Regions from separate parts of the Vibrio sp. SS-MA-C1-2 genome, predicted to be linked through region 3. Evidence: predicted binding sites of a transcription regulator. Region 3 holds the regulator's gene; each other region holds the start of a gene.
The links. The regulator CRP, encoded in region 3, controls carbon source genes, mostly activating them, when cyclic AMP is high. The targets are predictions, from matches to a motif close to TGTGANNNNNNTCACA.

Region 1: the regulator CRP is predicted to act here: its motif matches at 676-691, upstream of malT (HTH-type transcriptional regulator MalT).
Region 2: the regulator CRP is predicted to act here: its motif matches at 1,726-1,741, upstream of cdd (cytidine deaminase).
Region 4: the regulator CRP is predicted to act here: its motif matches at 1,161-1,176, upstream of udp (uridine phosphorylase).

What each region holds. Positions count from the first base shown of each region.
Region 1 covers NZ_CP090980.1:364,193-367,708, forward strand. Annotated here, with positions in the region: gene L0B53_RS01650 (hypothetical protein) at 1-94, opposite strand, end outside; gene malT (HTH-type transcriptional regulator MalT) at 838-3,516, shown strand, end outside.
Region 2 covers NZ_CP090980.1:756,640-760,155, forward strand. Annotated here, with positions in the region: gene L0B53_RS03300 (amino acid aminotransferase) at 1-496, opposite strand, end outside; gene cdd (cytidine deaminase) at 781-1,668, opposite strand; gene sbcB (exodeoxyribonuclease I) at 1,916-3,346, opposite strand.
Region 3 covers NZ_CP090981.1:404,365-407,880, reverse strand. Annotated here, with positions in the region: gene L0B53_RS06460 (porin) at 1-607, opposite strand, end outside; gene crp (cAMP-activated global transcriptional regulator CRP) at 1,205-1,837, opposite strand; gene L0B53_RS06450 (phosphoribulokinase) at 2,195-3,067, opposite strand; gene L0B53_RS06445 (YheU family protein) at 3,348-3,516, opposite strand, start outside.
Region 4 covers NZ_CP090981.1:1,535,650-1,539,165, forward strand. Annotated here, with positions in the region: gene L0B53_RS11555 (ABC transporter permease) at 1-15, shown strand, start outside; partial or broken gene L0B53_RS11560 (lipocalin-like domain-containing protein) at 213-646, shown strand; gene L0B53_RS11565 (lipocalin family protein) at 668-1,093, shown strand; gene udp (uridine phosphorylase) at 1,292-2,059, shown strand; gene L0B53_RS11575 (hypothetical protein) at 2,223-2,381, shown strand; gene L0B53_RS11580 (YgiQ family radical SAM protein) at 2,549-3,516, opposite strand, start outside.

The sequences.
Region 1 (3,516 bases), on a different contig from region 3:
CTTTCTGATCTTTATAGGTGTCGGTACTAACTGCGATCAATAGCCCAAAACGTTGAAAGGTAAGATCAATTCGATTCCGTATTATATTTGCCACTTAAACTACCTAACTAATAGTTAGAGATACCTTTGTTATTCGATCATGAGTTCTATACCCTTCTTACTTGAAGTTGCTAGGTTGTTGGCCTCGTTCATTCGCCCCAATCATATAGAAACCTAGACTCATGGGGTTTCATTCCTTGCCACCTACTAGCAATACTTTGGGTATAAAAGGCACAAGTTATATCTAAATAACTTTATCCCTTTTTTACTTAACGTTGTTAGGTTATTGGCTGCACTCGTTCGCCCCAATCATATAGAACAACTATACTCATGAGATCTCTGTTATTTGTCGCCAACTAACCACTAAAAATACAGGAGGTCTATCTCTATTACATTCAAAGATTATTTAAAATAATTATTATTAAAAACAGAAAATAATAATCAATAACGTTTAACTTATTATTTACTCTATTCCTGCGGTATATTTAAAAATATCATTTCATCGTGTTTTGTAAATAGAATGACTCATTTAATAAAAAATATTAAATTTACTTTTTATTAAATTTTTCAATTATATAAATGTTCAGTTATGGAACCACCCTGATAAAATCACGCCTCAGCAAGCCCTCCTCTCAATGTGATGTATATCGCACTTTTAGTAGATTTATCGAGATACTAAGCAATTAGCTTCTTTTAAGTTAATCAATCTTGTTTAAATTTTGATACATTAACGGCAGCTATTTTTTCTCAGCACTGATTGATATCTGCTGTTTATCTGACAAATTGAAAATAAATATTATGTGGATTCCCTCTAAAATTACCAAACCCGCTGATTTACATCGCGCCATAGAAAGACCAAGGCTGTTATCCTTATTAACTAATGCTGCCCGCTATCGATTAGTACTTTTCCGCTCCCCAGCAGGTTATGGCAAAACAACGATTGCTTCTCAATGGCTTTCTCAGCTTAATCATGTTGCTTGGTTCAATTTAGATGAAAATGATAATGACCCATTTCGATTTGTTAATTATTTTATCAGAGCGATTAATAAAGCGACCAATAATCAATGTAAACAGAGCCAAATCATTGCCGAACGTCGACAATTTTCAACATTATCCGCTCTGTTTAATGAACTATTTATTGAGTTAAGCCAATTTAATAAACAGTTATATGTTGCGTTAGATGATTATCATTTAATTAATAATGATGAAATTAACCGTAGTATTCGATTTTTTATTAAACAGATGCCAGAAAACATTACGGTTGTTATCACTAGTCGCTCACAACCTACACTAGGTATCGCCAATTTGCGGGTCAGAAATCAATTAATTGAAGTTGGAGTCGATCAGCTTGCGTTTGATCATGATGAGACCTCCTATTTCTTTGAGCAGCGCGTCACAGATAAAGTCACTGACTCTACGATCAATGAAATTGTCACTCAAATTGAAGGCTGGCCTTCTGCGTTACAATTAATTGCTTTACACACTAAGCAAGTTAATGCCGACCTTGCCCAATCAGCCCTATCCATGGTTAATTATAATAAAGGGCATTTATGGGAGTACTTAGCAGAAGAGATCTTTGATTTATTACCCGAAAATCAACAAAACTTTTTACTACAATGTTCAGTTTTCTCAACGTTTAATGCTCAGTTAATTATTGAAGTAACGGGACAAATTGACGCCCCAAGTATGTTAGAACAGCTTCATAAACAAGGTGTATTTTTATCTGCTCTAGAGGGTGAATATGAATGGTTCAAATTCCACAATCTATTTCGAGAATTTCTAATCCATCAGCGTCAATTGCAACTGCCTAATCAAGAGATACAAATCCACACAACTGCCGCTCACGCATGGTTGAAACAAGGTTCGCTCCATCAAGCTTTAGAACATGCAATGCTAGCTAAAAACAGTGCTTTAATTATTGAAATTCTATTAGAAAATAGCTGGGGTATGTTCCAAAAAGGCGAGTTTTCTCTATTAGATAAAGCGCTGGAAAAAATTGATTCTGAATCTTTTTATACCTATCCAAGGTTACTTGTACTTCGAGCATGGTTAGCACAAGGACAGCATCGTTATCAGCAAGTTGGGCATATCCTTGAGGATGCAATGGTTGAGTTAGCAGAAAGAGGAAACAAGCTCGATGATTCCCTGCTCGGTGAAATCAATGCATTAAAAGCGCAAGCCGCTATCAATTGTAATGATCCGGTCACGGCTTTAAATCTGTCTCAAGAAGCACTCGGGCAACTAGACAGCAACGACTATCGTAGCCGAATTGTTGCAACTTCAATTGTCGGTGAAGTTCATCATGTTTTAGGTCATTTAAGCCGTGCTTTGCCAATGATGCAGCAGACAGAGAAAATTGCACGTCAACATAAAACACATCAACAGGCACTTTGGGCGATCTTACAACAGAGTGAAATCCTTATTGCTCAAGGACAATTACAAGCGGCTTATGAGCTACAAGAAAATGCGTTTAAGTTAATTAAAGATCAACATCTCCAGCAAGTTCCTCTTTATGAATTTTTGTTAAGAATTAGAGCTAACATTTTATGGTCTTGGTATCGACTTGATGAAGCGGAAGATTGTATCCATGAAGGATTGGCGGTACTTGCAAACAGCACTGATGCCAATTCGCTTCATTGCTATGCGATGCTGGCCCGTATCGCGTTAAGTCGTGGCGAAATTGATAAAGCGTCACGCTACCTTGATACCTGCCAAACTCTAATTAACAACAATATTTACCACATTGATTGGTTAGCTAACACCTACTTCGTGCAAATTAACTATTGGCAACTGACTGGCAATCAAGCAGCAATTAAAAATTGGTTAGCGGTTGCAGAGCGTCCAGATGGGGCAAATAACCACTTTCAGCAGCTGCAATACCGTAATATCGTCCGTGCTCAAATATTACTGGGTGAGTTGACGGCAGCAGAAGAAACTCTCAAATATATGATTGAAGAGTGTGACCGATTAGAACTCATCACGGATAAAAACCGCAATTTAATCTTAAAAGTCTTGCTCAGACAGGAGCAAAATTTAGCGGATGATGCTTATCAAAGTCTGAAGGATGCACTGCAATTAACCAGTAAAACCGGCGTCTTAGGCGATTACTTATTAGATAGTGACAAACTTCAACCTTTACTACAGGCTCTATTAAAAGACAAAGAGACCAATGAGTTAGAACAACACCGAATCAATTTATTGTTATCAGAAATGTGTCATATTGAACGTTCGAATTCAACTCACTTTGATGAAGCCTTTGTTGAACAACTGCTTAGTCATCCCAATATTCCAGAGTTAATTCGCGTCAGTCCGTTAACTCAACGAGAGTGGCAGGTTTTAGGATTGATTTATGCGGGCTTTACCAATGATCAGATTTCAAATGAGCTCAATGTTGCGATTACCACAATTAAGACCCATATCCGAAATCTCTATCAAAAGCTAAGTATCAGTAATCGTAAGGAAGCGATTATGACAGCA
Region 2 (3,516 bases), on a different contig from region 3:
AGTCTTCAAGCATCGCAGCAAAGTCCATTGATTTGGTTTCTGCATTGTAATAACGGTATTCAGCAATTTCTAAACCTGCGGCACTAAAAACACCACGGTGATTTGCCCAAGTAGGATTACTGATCCAAATTTTATTACTTGGCAGTTGTCGTTTAATAAATTCAGCCGCAATACGCAAAGAGCCTGTTCCACCGGGAGCTTGCGCAGTTTGAACTCGACCTGTGCCGATAAGTGCAGAATCACTGCCTAACAGTAACTTTTGAACCGCAAGATCATACTCAGCAAGACCCTGAATACCTAAATAAGATTTAGATTGTTCTTTTTCTAATAAAATGGCTTCTGCTTTTTTTACGGTATTTAAGACTGGCGTTTGACCTGATTCATTTTTGTAAATACCGACACCTAAATTGATTTTATCAGTGCGAGTATCATTTTTAAATTCGTCAGTTAAACCAAGAATTGGATCTGCTGGAGCGAGGGCTATTTTTTCAAACATTGACATTCATCCTTGTTGTACATAAATCATCACTTAGTTATACCGCTACCGGCAACTATTGACAATAGCTCAGAAGATAAATAGATAAAATAACAACAATTTTCGTCAAGAGGGAAGATGAAAAGGGGCTTATTCCCATTAATGGTTATTTGCCTGAAGGGATTGGCGTGACAGGTAGCATATTCTACGTCGCTTCCTGTCATTCTAATTAATGGGGCGAGATTAAGTTGATACAGTTAAATCACTCATTGATAAAATCATTAAGCTAAGTGCTCAGGCAATACTCAAACAGCCCTATATTCAACCGTAATATTTTGCTTTATAGCATTAACCACATCTTGTGTCCCTTGTAAGTGTGAGCTGCTGCCTGTTGAGGTTTCAACTAATGCAACACGATCTATTTGATCAAATTCATAATTGGCCATATTCATCGCATTTAAGGCGACTTGTAATGGGGGGAGGCTAGGATTAAATGCTGCATTTTCTGCGTACATCCCCGTAAATATACATCCATCATTGGCTTTGATGGCGACACCACTTGGATTTTTCGTGTAGGGTGAATGGCTAATATTGGCACTTTTACAAGCCGCTTGTAATAGCGTTGAATCGGAATCTACTTTTAACTGATGATCGACAACTGTCATTAATCCATCTTTTATCCCTAAATCAGCAGGACCAAATGCTTCTGGTAAATACTCATGCAGTAATTTTGGATCACGCTTTGGAAGTTGGATCTTAAGCTTGCTTGCCATCGTTAACTCATTCATAAACTGGCGACAGTGACCACAAGGGCTATAGTTGATCGTAATATCACTAATGCCGGTCTCACCTTTATTCCAAGCGTGGCTAATTGCAGACTGCTCAGCATGAACGGTCTGTCCAAGCTGGATACCGGTCATTTCCATATTTGCGCCAAAATAAATTTTTCCAGATAAACCTCTAGCCAATGCACCCACATGGAAATTTGAAATCGGAGTCACCGAATACGCGGCAGCAAGGGGCAATAAAAGCACACGAAGGTCAGCGTCTGAAAGCTGAGATAGGGCTAATAGTTGATTAAATTGCTCGACACTAATTGTGGCATCAAAGTCTTCAGAATCCATGATAGGTGTTAAGTAGTTCTGAATCTCGATCGGTAATGCTTTTAATGCTGTAGTGACACTTGGACGCATTTTATTGCTCCTATTATCAAAAGGGGAAACCATTTTAATAAGTTATTGGCTTAATTGAGTGATCTAGATCACATACCTATGATGTCATTTGGTCGATTGCTCAGATATTAGAGTGATATCATACAAATTCTTACTCATTGCCTAAATAATGGACACTTCATTTGGCTCTATAGCTTAAATTCTAGCCTAAAATTAGCGTTATACTTCAAGTAAGAAGGGGATATCTACTCTTTTTAGCATAAACAAATCACATTAAGCCTTCTGCATATTGATAGAGTTTTTTTAATATTGCCATCTTGTCACTATTTTCTTGATGCTCTTCGGCTAACTGTTCTAGTTTAAACATAAATTCGTGACCGTAAGAATCAAAATAGTCTCGACGATGATGATTCCATTTGAGCATTTCATTTTCATCTAATGTCATTGGAAAGTTACGAGCGCGATAATTAAAGAGCAATTTCTCAATGCGATTATCTTTAACGTTTAATTCTAATGCCGGTAAATTCTCGGGCTTAGTCTCTAAAATAATATCCATGGTCGCTCTATCTGCGGGAGAAAAGAATCCACCGTAGAGTTGGGTATCCACGTTATCGCTTTTTGGATAATCAGGCTCTTTGCTGTACAGAGTATTTAATTTTTCGCGCAGTTCTGGATGCGCTTTAATTTGTGCTAAATGCCGTAAACACTGTTCGCGATCAATTCCAAGACGTTGAGCATCTTCAGCTTTTAGCGTTTTAGCTGGTGCAAGGATCGGACATTTATTGATGTGAACCAGTTTTAAAGGTGTAGGAAGTTCCCCTTCACTCAGTTCGCTACGTTTAGTATAGAGGCGGTTACGTAGCTGCTCTGCATCTAAATCAAATAATGGCGACGGATCTTGCGCAAGGTTAATAGCAATAACGGCATTTTTATTTTTTGGGTGCCAAGCAATAGGAATAATCCAACTGGTGTTGCCGCATTGAGAACCAAACATTCCTGATATATGGACCAATGGTGTCATGTTGACTATATCGATCATTGCATTCAATGGGTTTTTATTACGATGTTTAAATAGGAAAGAGTATAGTTTCGGCTGACTATTTTTGATTAATTTAGCCATCTCAATGGTGGCAATAACATCTGCCATTGCATCATGAGCATTAGCATGTTCAATTCCATTAGCAACAGAGAGTTTTTCTAATTTAAACGAGGGGAAACCGTCTTCATTGAGTGGCCAATTGATCCCATCTGGACGCAGAGCATAACAAGTACGAAGTACATCGAGAAGATCCCAGCGAGAGTTACCATTCTGCCAAGCCCAGCCATAAGGATCGATAAAATTACGGTATAAGCCATATCGAGTCACTTCATCATCAAAGCGAACATTATTATATCCAACGACACAGGTATTCGGTTTTGCCATCTCTTGATGAATTTTAGCCATAAATTCAGGCTCAGATAAGCCTTTTTGCACTGCAATTTGTGGCGTGATTCCAGTGATAAGGCATGCTTCAGGCGAGGGTAGATAGTCATTGGGAGGCTGACAGTAAATAACCAAAGGTTCACCAATAATATTGAGATCCATATCAGTACGAACGCCAGCAAATTGGCACGGCTTATCTGTTGCTGGGTTAACTCCCCATGTTTCGTAATCAATCCAATAGAGAGTGGGTTCATGGTTGTTATTTGGGTTATTCATTGTTTTAAAATTCTCTCAATATTGTCTATTGGCTTAAGATACCATAAAACCTTCTCGACTTGATAGGTATCCACAGAATGCGGAGTAAGAGAATATTTATTTGATTAGATTTTGGTTTATTAGAGCTGAAACAAAGAAACATAAGAATCGATTTTTGAGATCTCGACCGA
Region 3 (3,516 bases):
CATCTAATTTCTCCATACGGAAACCGATACGGCCATCAATATCGTAGTCGCCGTCAAAACCCTTATCTGCTTCATCTAATTCATTATTGCTAGTGCCGCCAGTACCATTTTGATAAGCATTATATGCTACTGCACCGTAGAACATGCCACCGTTGTCGTATACGTATTTTACAACTTGCTGACCATACATATTTTGGTCATCAACAAAACCAGCATAACCGAACTCGTAATCACCACCGATGCCAGAATCATCCAGTACTGTGTACTGCTCACCAAAAGTAAGAATACCGTAGTTAGTGAAGTGTAGGCCTACGAATGCTTCATCACGAACAAATTTGTTATCTTCGTTATCTGCATCGCCGTCGATACCTAATTTACCGCCAACAGCAAGCATGTCGTTTACTTGGTACTTAAGACCGAAACCGAAATCAGCATCATCAATACGGATTTCTGCATCTAAATCTTTATCTTTATCTTGGTAGTATTGAACGTCTAAATCACCGAAGATATCAACAGTTACGCCATCTTTGTTATAAATTTCTGCAGCGTTTACAGAGCCTGCCGCTAGAAGAGCTGGTACGGCTAGAGCTAAAAGAGTCTTTTTCATGAGTTTCCCATGCCTTTATTAGTTATCGGAATGTCAAAAGCTAAATCGCTAAATGAGCATTCGTTCCATTTCCCTGATAACGATTGTTTTGTAAAAAACAAAAAGTGTTTTACTAACCAAAACAATCACTTTGCAGCTATATTGTCTGGTGTTTATAAAAGTGTCAAATAGTTCAAAAAAAATAATAAAAAAACATAAATGAATATAAAACAAGGACTTATTGATGAAAAATGATGTCTGATAAGTTATTTTGTTATTTTGCTATATATTGTTCTTTTGTCTGTTTTCGATATTTTATACTGGTAATTTTACTGGTTTTGAATTTATATATTGCTAGTAATCCCATTTATGGGTTTTAAAGTTTCATAATTGAATCTAATAATTTTTTTTCATAATAATAAAAATATTGTGATCTTAGTCGAATATTCAGGTGGTCTTTAGGTTTTTTTATACTTTATAGTTTGATTATTAATCAGTTTCTGAAGAGGGGATACTTATTTATAGGCAATAAAAAACCGCAGGCTAAGCTGCGGTTTTTTATTTAGTGAGCAAGATCCAATCAGGAGATCGTTATCTCATCTCTTTCTGTTTTGTCGGTTAACGAGTGCCGTAAACAACAATCGTTTTACCATGAGCTGAAATTAAGTTCTGCTCTTCTAGCATCTTTAAGATACGACCCACTGTTTCACGAGAACAACCAACAATCTGTCCGATCTCTTGACGGGTGATCTTAATCTGCATGCCATCTGGGTGAGTCATCGCATCAGGTTGTTTTGCAAGATTCAATAGTGTCTGTGCAATTCGTCCTGTTACATCTAAGAATGCAAGATCACCGACTTTTTGGCTGGTTGTCTGAAGACGGCTTGCCATCTGCGCCGAGAGTCGCATCAAGATATCTGGATTAACTTGAATTAATTGACGGAACTTCTTGAATGAGATTTCAGCGACTTCACAAGGCGTTTTAGCTCGAACCCAAGCGGTACGTTCTGCGCCTTCTTCGAAGAGGCCAAGTTCGCCGATGAAATCCCCTTGATTAAGATAAGAAAGGATCATCTCTTTACCTTCTTCATCTTTAATCAAAACTGCAACTGAACCTTTTACAATGAAGTAAAGTGTTTCAGCTTTTTCGCCAGCATGGATCAATGTACTTTTTGACGGATACTTATGGATGTGACAGTGAGATAAAAACCACTCCAAAGTAGGGTCTGTCTGAGGTTTGCCTAAAACCATATCTATTTATTCCTCTACATGATTTGCTTCGTCATCTAGCTATAATTCGAATGTCACTTATATTTCCTCTATTCAGAGCTGAAAGTGATATTTATCGTTAATAAGGTAGATAGCAAGTGTGCTGATAATTTACCGTAAGATTCTATCCTTTTTTGTAAACTATTTCTTGATTTTAATACGGCATAACTGGTTATTAATGCGTCAAAAATGTGCGTGGGATCACGAAGATTCATTTAAGTTACATTCAGAAATGTGAAGCCTATTGAAATAGCGAGTAATATTGATTTGACGCTCATCATTTTGGCACGCTTAAATTGCATTAATATAGACTTAAAGTAAGAACGGTACACGATTTACTTATAAGTGAATACTGCCATGAGTGATTAGTTTCTCAATTAATGGGCGCATAATTAACTCCATCGCAAAGCTCATTTTGCCTCCTGGTACCACTAAGGTATCGTGACTTGAGACAAAAGAGCCTTCAATCATCGCTAACAGGTAAGGAAAATTGACCTGTTTTATTCCTCGAAAGCGGATTACCACAAAACTTTCATCAAGAGTTGGAATCGCAGTCGCATTAAGTGGATTAGAGGTATCAACGGTTGGAACCCGTTGGAAGTTGATGTGAGTTCTCGAAAACTGTGGCGTAATGTAGTTTAAGTAATCATCCATTGAACGAATAATCGAGTCTTGAACGGCTTCTGCAGAATGACCTCGTTCTCGAATATCTCGAACACTCTTTTGAATCCACTCTAAATTGACGATCGGAACCATGCCGATCAATAAGTCGACCTCTTTAGCGACATCGATATCATCGTGAACAATCCCACCGTGTAGACCTTCATAAAAAACTAAATCAGTCTCTTCTGGTAATTGCTGCCAAGGGGTGAAATTACCAGGAGTCAGTTGGTAAGGAACCGCTTCATCAAAGGTGTGGAGATATTTACGGTACTTTCCTGTACCATCTTCTCCGTATTGCTGAAAGAAGGTTTCTAATTGTCGAAAGTCATTGGCTTCAGGACCAAAATAACTGATATGGCGCCCCTGTGCTTTGGCTTTACGGATCTCATTATCCATCTCAGGGCGAGTAAATCGGTGGAAGCTATCGCCTTCTAACCATGCTGCGTTAATATCAAGGGCGGCAAACATTTTGCGGAAGGCTTCTTTGGTGGTGGTAGTTCCTGCGCCTGAAGAACCGGTTACGGCAATGATAGGATGCTTAGCTGACATGATAACTCCTTTAATCGATATGTTCTCTTATTCGTTGAGAGGTCTATACCCTTCATACTTGAAGTCGCTAGGTTGTTGGCTGTATTCGTTCGCCCCAATTATATCGTACATCTATACTCACGGGGCCTTACTCACTTGCCGCCTACTAGCAGCTTCTATTATTTTAGGTATATTTTCTTGCCGCATTTTTATAGCTTAATTTACTGACGAGGGATTGCTCTATAATGTTGAGAATCTTTGCAATCTTATGACATCGTGTTACTGATTATTACAATAACACTTAATAAGACTCATTATCTTCAGCATAATTCAATTCAGATTTAGGTTTAATGTTAATCTCTTGATGCAACTCAGAAAAAATAATAATGGCTTCCCCTGATTTTAGCTGGTTTTTGACTTGCGATACTTTATCTTTCAGAGATATTTCATTCTCACCGTAATCTGTCCCT
Region 4 (3,516 bases), 1.1 Mb from region 3:
AGGGAGTCGTTATAATGAAAAAGTGCCTTTTATGCTTTATTGTTGTTTTTTTAATCGCTTTAGCTGGGTGTGAAGAAAAAGTCAATGCTCCATCTGGAATGGCAATACTTCAACATTCGACTGAGGATTTTAATCTTGTGACTCCGGATTATCAGTTATCTTTTCCTAAAGATTATGGTATTCATCAAGGTTACCGTACGGAATGGTGGTATATGACTGCTAATGTTCAGAGTGAATCGGGTGAATTATTTGGTGTGCAATGGACGATGTTTCGCTATGCCAATAAAAAAGAGGCACGACAAGGGTGGGATAACCAAGATGTCTATTTAGCCAATGTCGTTGTTAGTAGCCAAGAGAAAACCTGGCATGCAGAGAGAATGGCACGTGGTGGTATCGGACAAGCCGGGGTAGAGCTTACCCCATTTACTATGTGGTTAGATAACTGGTCATGGAAAAGCCCAACTAAAACCCCTTTTCCTGGGAAAATTAAGGTTGATGATCAAGATTTCTCTTTTGATATTGATGTTACTACCATGAGTTCGATTATTGCACACGGTGATCAAGGCTATAGTAAAAAAATCCAAATGCAGAGATTGCCTCTTATTATTACAGTGCGCCATATTTGAAGGTGAAGGGTGAATTAATTCTTGATGATCGAAAAGTTGCAGTGAGTGGTCGAGGTTGGTTTGATCGGGAGTGGAGCAGTAGCTTTTTAGATAAATCGCAAAATGGTTGGGATTGGTTTGCTTTTCATCTAGATAATCAACAAACGTTAATGATTGCTCAAGTGCGTGATAATAATTCGGCTAAGAGTCATTATCAATTTGGGTCTTTAATGAATATCGATGGGACGACTAAACCTTTATCTTCTGATGATATTCAACTTAACGTCATTCGAAAAGGAGATGGTGGCGAGAATAAAGATGTTCCACTAGAGTGGCAAATTGTGGTTAAAAAATACGGTATTAATATTGTTACGTTACCGCTAAATGATAAGCAATGGCTTCCATTTTTGATCCCTTATTGGGAGGGACCTATCTCATTTTCTGGAACACATACTGGAAAAGGATTTATGGAGTTAACAGGATATTAGAGTAATCGATTGCTATGTGAATATAGTCACAATCTATTAATATCGTATTTTGTATAACATGTTATTATGTGATCTATATCACTATAATCGGTGTTTTGTTTCTGTATCGTAGCGGTAAATCTTACCTTGTAGCTATACTTTTCTTAACAAGTTTATACAAACTTAATATTAGCTATTTTTAATTTAGTGGAGTTTATCATGACAGAAGCAACCGTATTTCACCTTGGTGTCAATAAAAATGACTTAAATGGTGCAGAATTAGCTATTATTCCAGGCGATCCTGGGCGTGTAGAGAAAATTGCTCAGAAGATGGATAACCCTAAATTTTTAGCAAGCCATCGCGAATACACGGTTTATAGTGCTGAATTAGAAGGTAAACCTGTTGTTGTCTGTTCTACAGGCATTGGTGGTCCATCAACTTCGATTGCAGTTGAAGAGTTAGCACAACTAGGTGTAAGAACATTCTTACGTGTCGGAACAACGGGAGCGATTCAATCAGACATTAATGTTGGTGATATGATAGTCACAACAGCGTCTGTTCGTTTAGATGGAGCAAGTTCACATTTTGCTCCAATGGAATTCCCAGCAGTTGCTGATTTTGATGTGGCGACTGCAATGAAACAAGCCGTTGATGCTGAAGGAATTAAAGTTCACACTGGTGTAACCGCATCAAGTGACACTTTCTATCCTGGACAGGAACGTTATGATACGTTTTCTGGTCGTGTGACTCGTCGTTTCCAAGGTTCGATGCAAGAGTGGCAAGATATGGGTGTCTTAAATTTTGAGATGGAATCTGCAACGCTATTTACTATGTGTGCGAGTCAAGGCTTACGTGCGGGTTGTGTAGCCGGTGTAATTATTAACCGTACTCAGAAAGAGATCCCAGATCAATCAACAATGAAAGCGACGGAAACAGCATCAATTAACGTTGTTGTTGATTCAGCAAGACGTCTATTAGCTGACTAATATTCTTTTCATACTTGAAGTTGCTAAGTTGTTGGTTGCATTCGTTCGCTCCAGTCATAGAGTGTATCTATACTTATGGGGCCTTACTTATTTACCGCCTACTAGCAACTCTAATTACTTTGGGTATAATATTAAATTAATCTAACAAGATAGGAGTACAGAAATGTTGAAGATTGGTGTGATTCTGGCTCTTATTATATTTGTTACGATATTTTCACGTTATGAACTGAGTGAAAAAGCCAAAAAGCGTTTTTTACAAGGTTTAGGTGGGATAATTATATTAGCGATTGCTGGCGTCATGGCGTCTGAGTTAATGAGATAAGATTAGATACTCTTTTTGCTTAAAACCGGCTGATATTCGGCATTTATCTTCGTAATGAAGTAAAAAAACCTCTATTTTATTTATTCGTATGGATTAAATAAAATAGAGGTTTTTTATTATCAATTATTTATTTTAACGATTAATAAGTGACCATCAATCGTTAAAGGCTAACGCTGTCGACCACCAGATTTAGTGGTTGGTTTACGCTTGGCGCTTCCTTTCTTCGCTGATTGTTCCTTACGAGCATCAGGCTGAGTTGGGCTGTGTTTAGTGGTAAATGTGTTCTTTTTCTTTTTACCTTGCCCACTCTCTTGTTTCTGTCCTTGTCCTTGACCGCTTTTATTTTGACCTTTATTGCCATTAAAGCGATTTTCACCATGACGACCAGATCGGCGACGTTGAGCTGGAGTTAGCTGCTTGCTTTCATCTTGTTCAGGCACTAAGCAGTTTGGTCGGTCACCAATCAGGTACTTTTTACCCATACTGGTCAAGGCTTCACGAATCATTGGCCAGTTCGCTGGATCATGGTAACGCAATAGTGCTTTATGGAGACGACGTTGACGCTCACCTTTCGCGACCGGCACATCTTCACGACGTTTATATTTCACTCGCTTAAGTGGATTGGTTTCAGAGTGATACATGGCTGTCGCGTTACACATCGGTGACGGATAGAAGTTCTGAACCTGATCACATTCATAATCGTTAGTTTTTAGCCACAGTGCTAAATTCACCATGTCTTCATCAGTAGTACCAGGATGTGCAGAGATAAAGTACGGGATAAGATATTGTTTTTTTCCCGCTTCTTTACTGTATTTCTCAAACATCTGTTTAAAACGATCATAGGTTCCCATACCCGGCTTCATCATCTTATCTAATGGGCCATTTTCAGTATGTTCAGGTGCAATTTTTAGATAACCGCCCACATGGTGAGTGACTAACTCTTTCACATATTCTGGTGATTCAATCGCTAAATCATAGCGTACACCCGAAGCGATCATGATATTTTTCACACCTTCAACATTACGCGCTTTACGGTAAAGATCGATGGTATGCTGGTGGTCGGTGTTGAGCTTCTTACAAATCGTTGGGAAAACACAAGATGGCTTACGACAGTTGATTTCGGCTTTCGGATCTG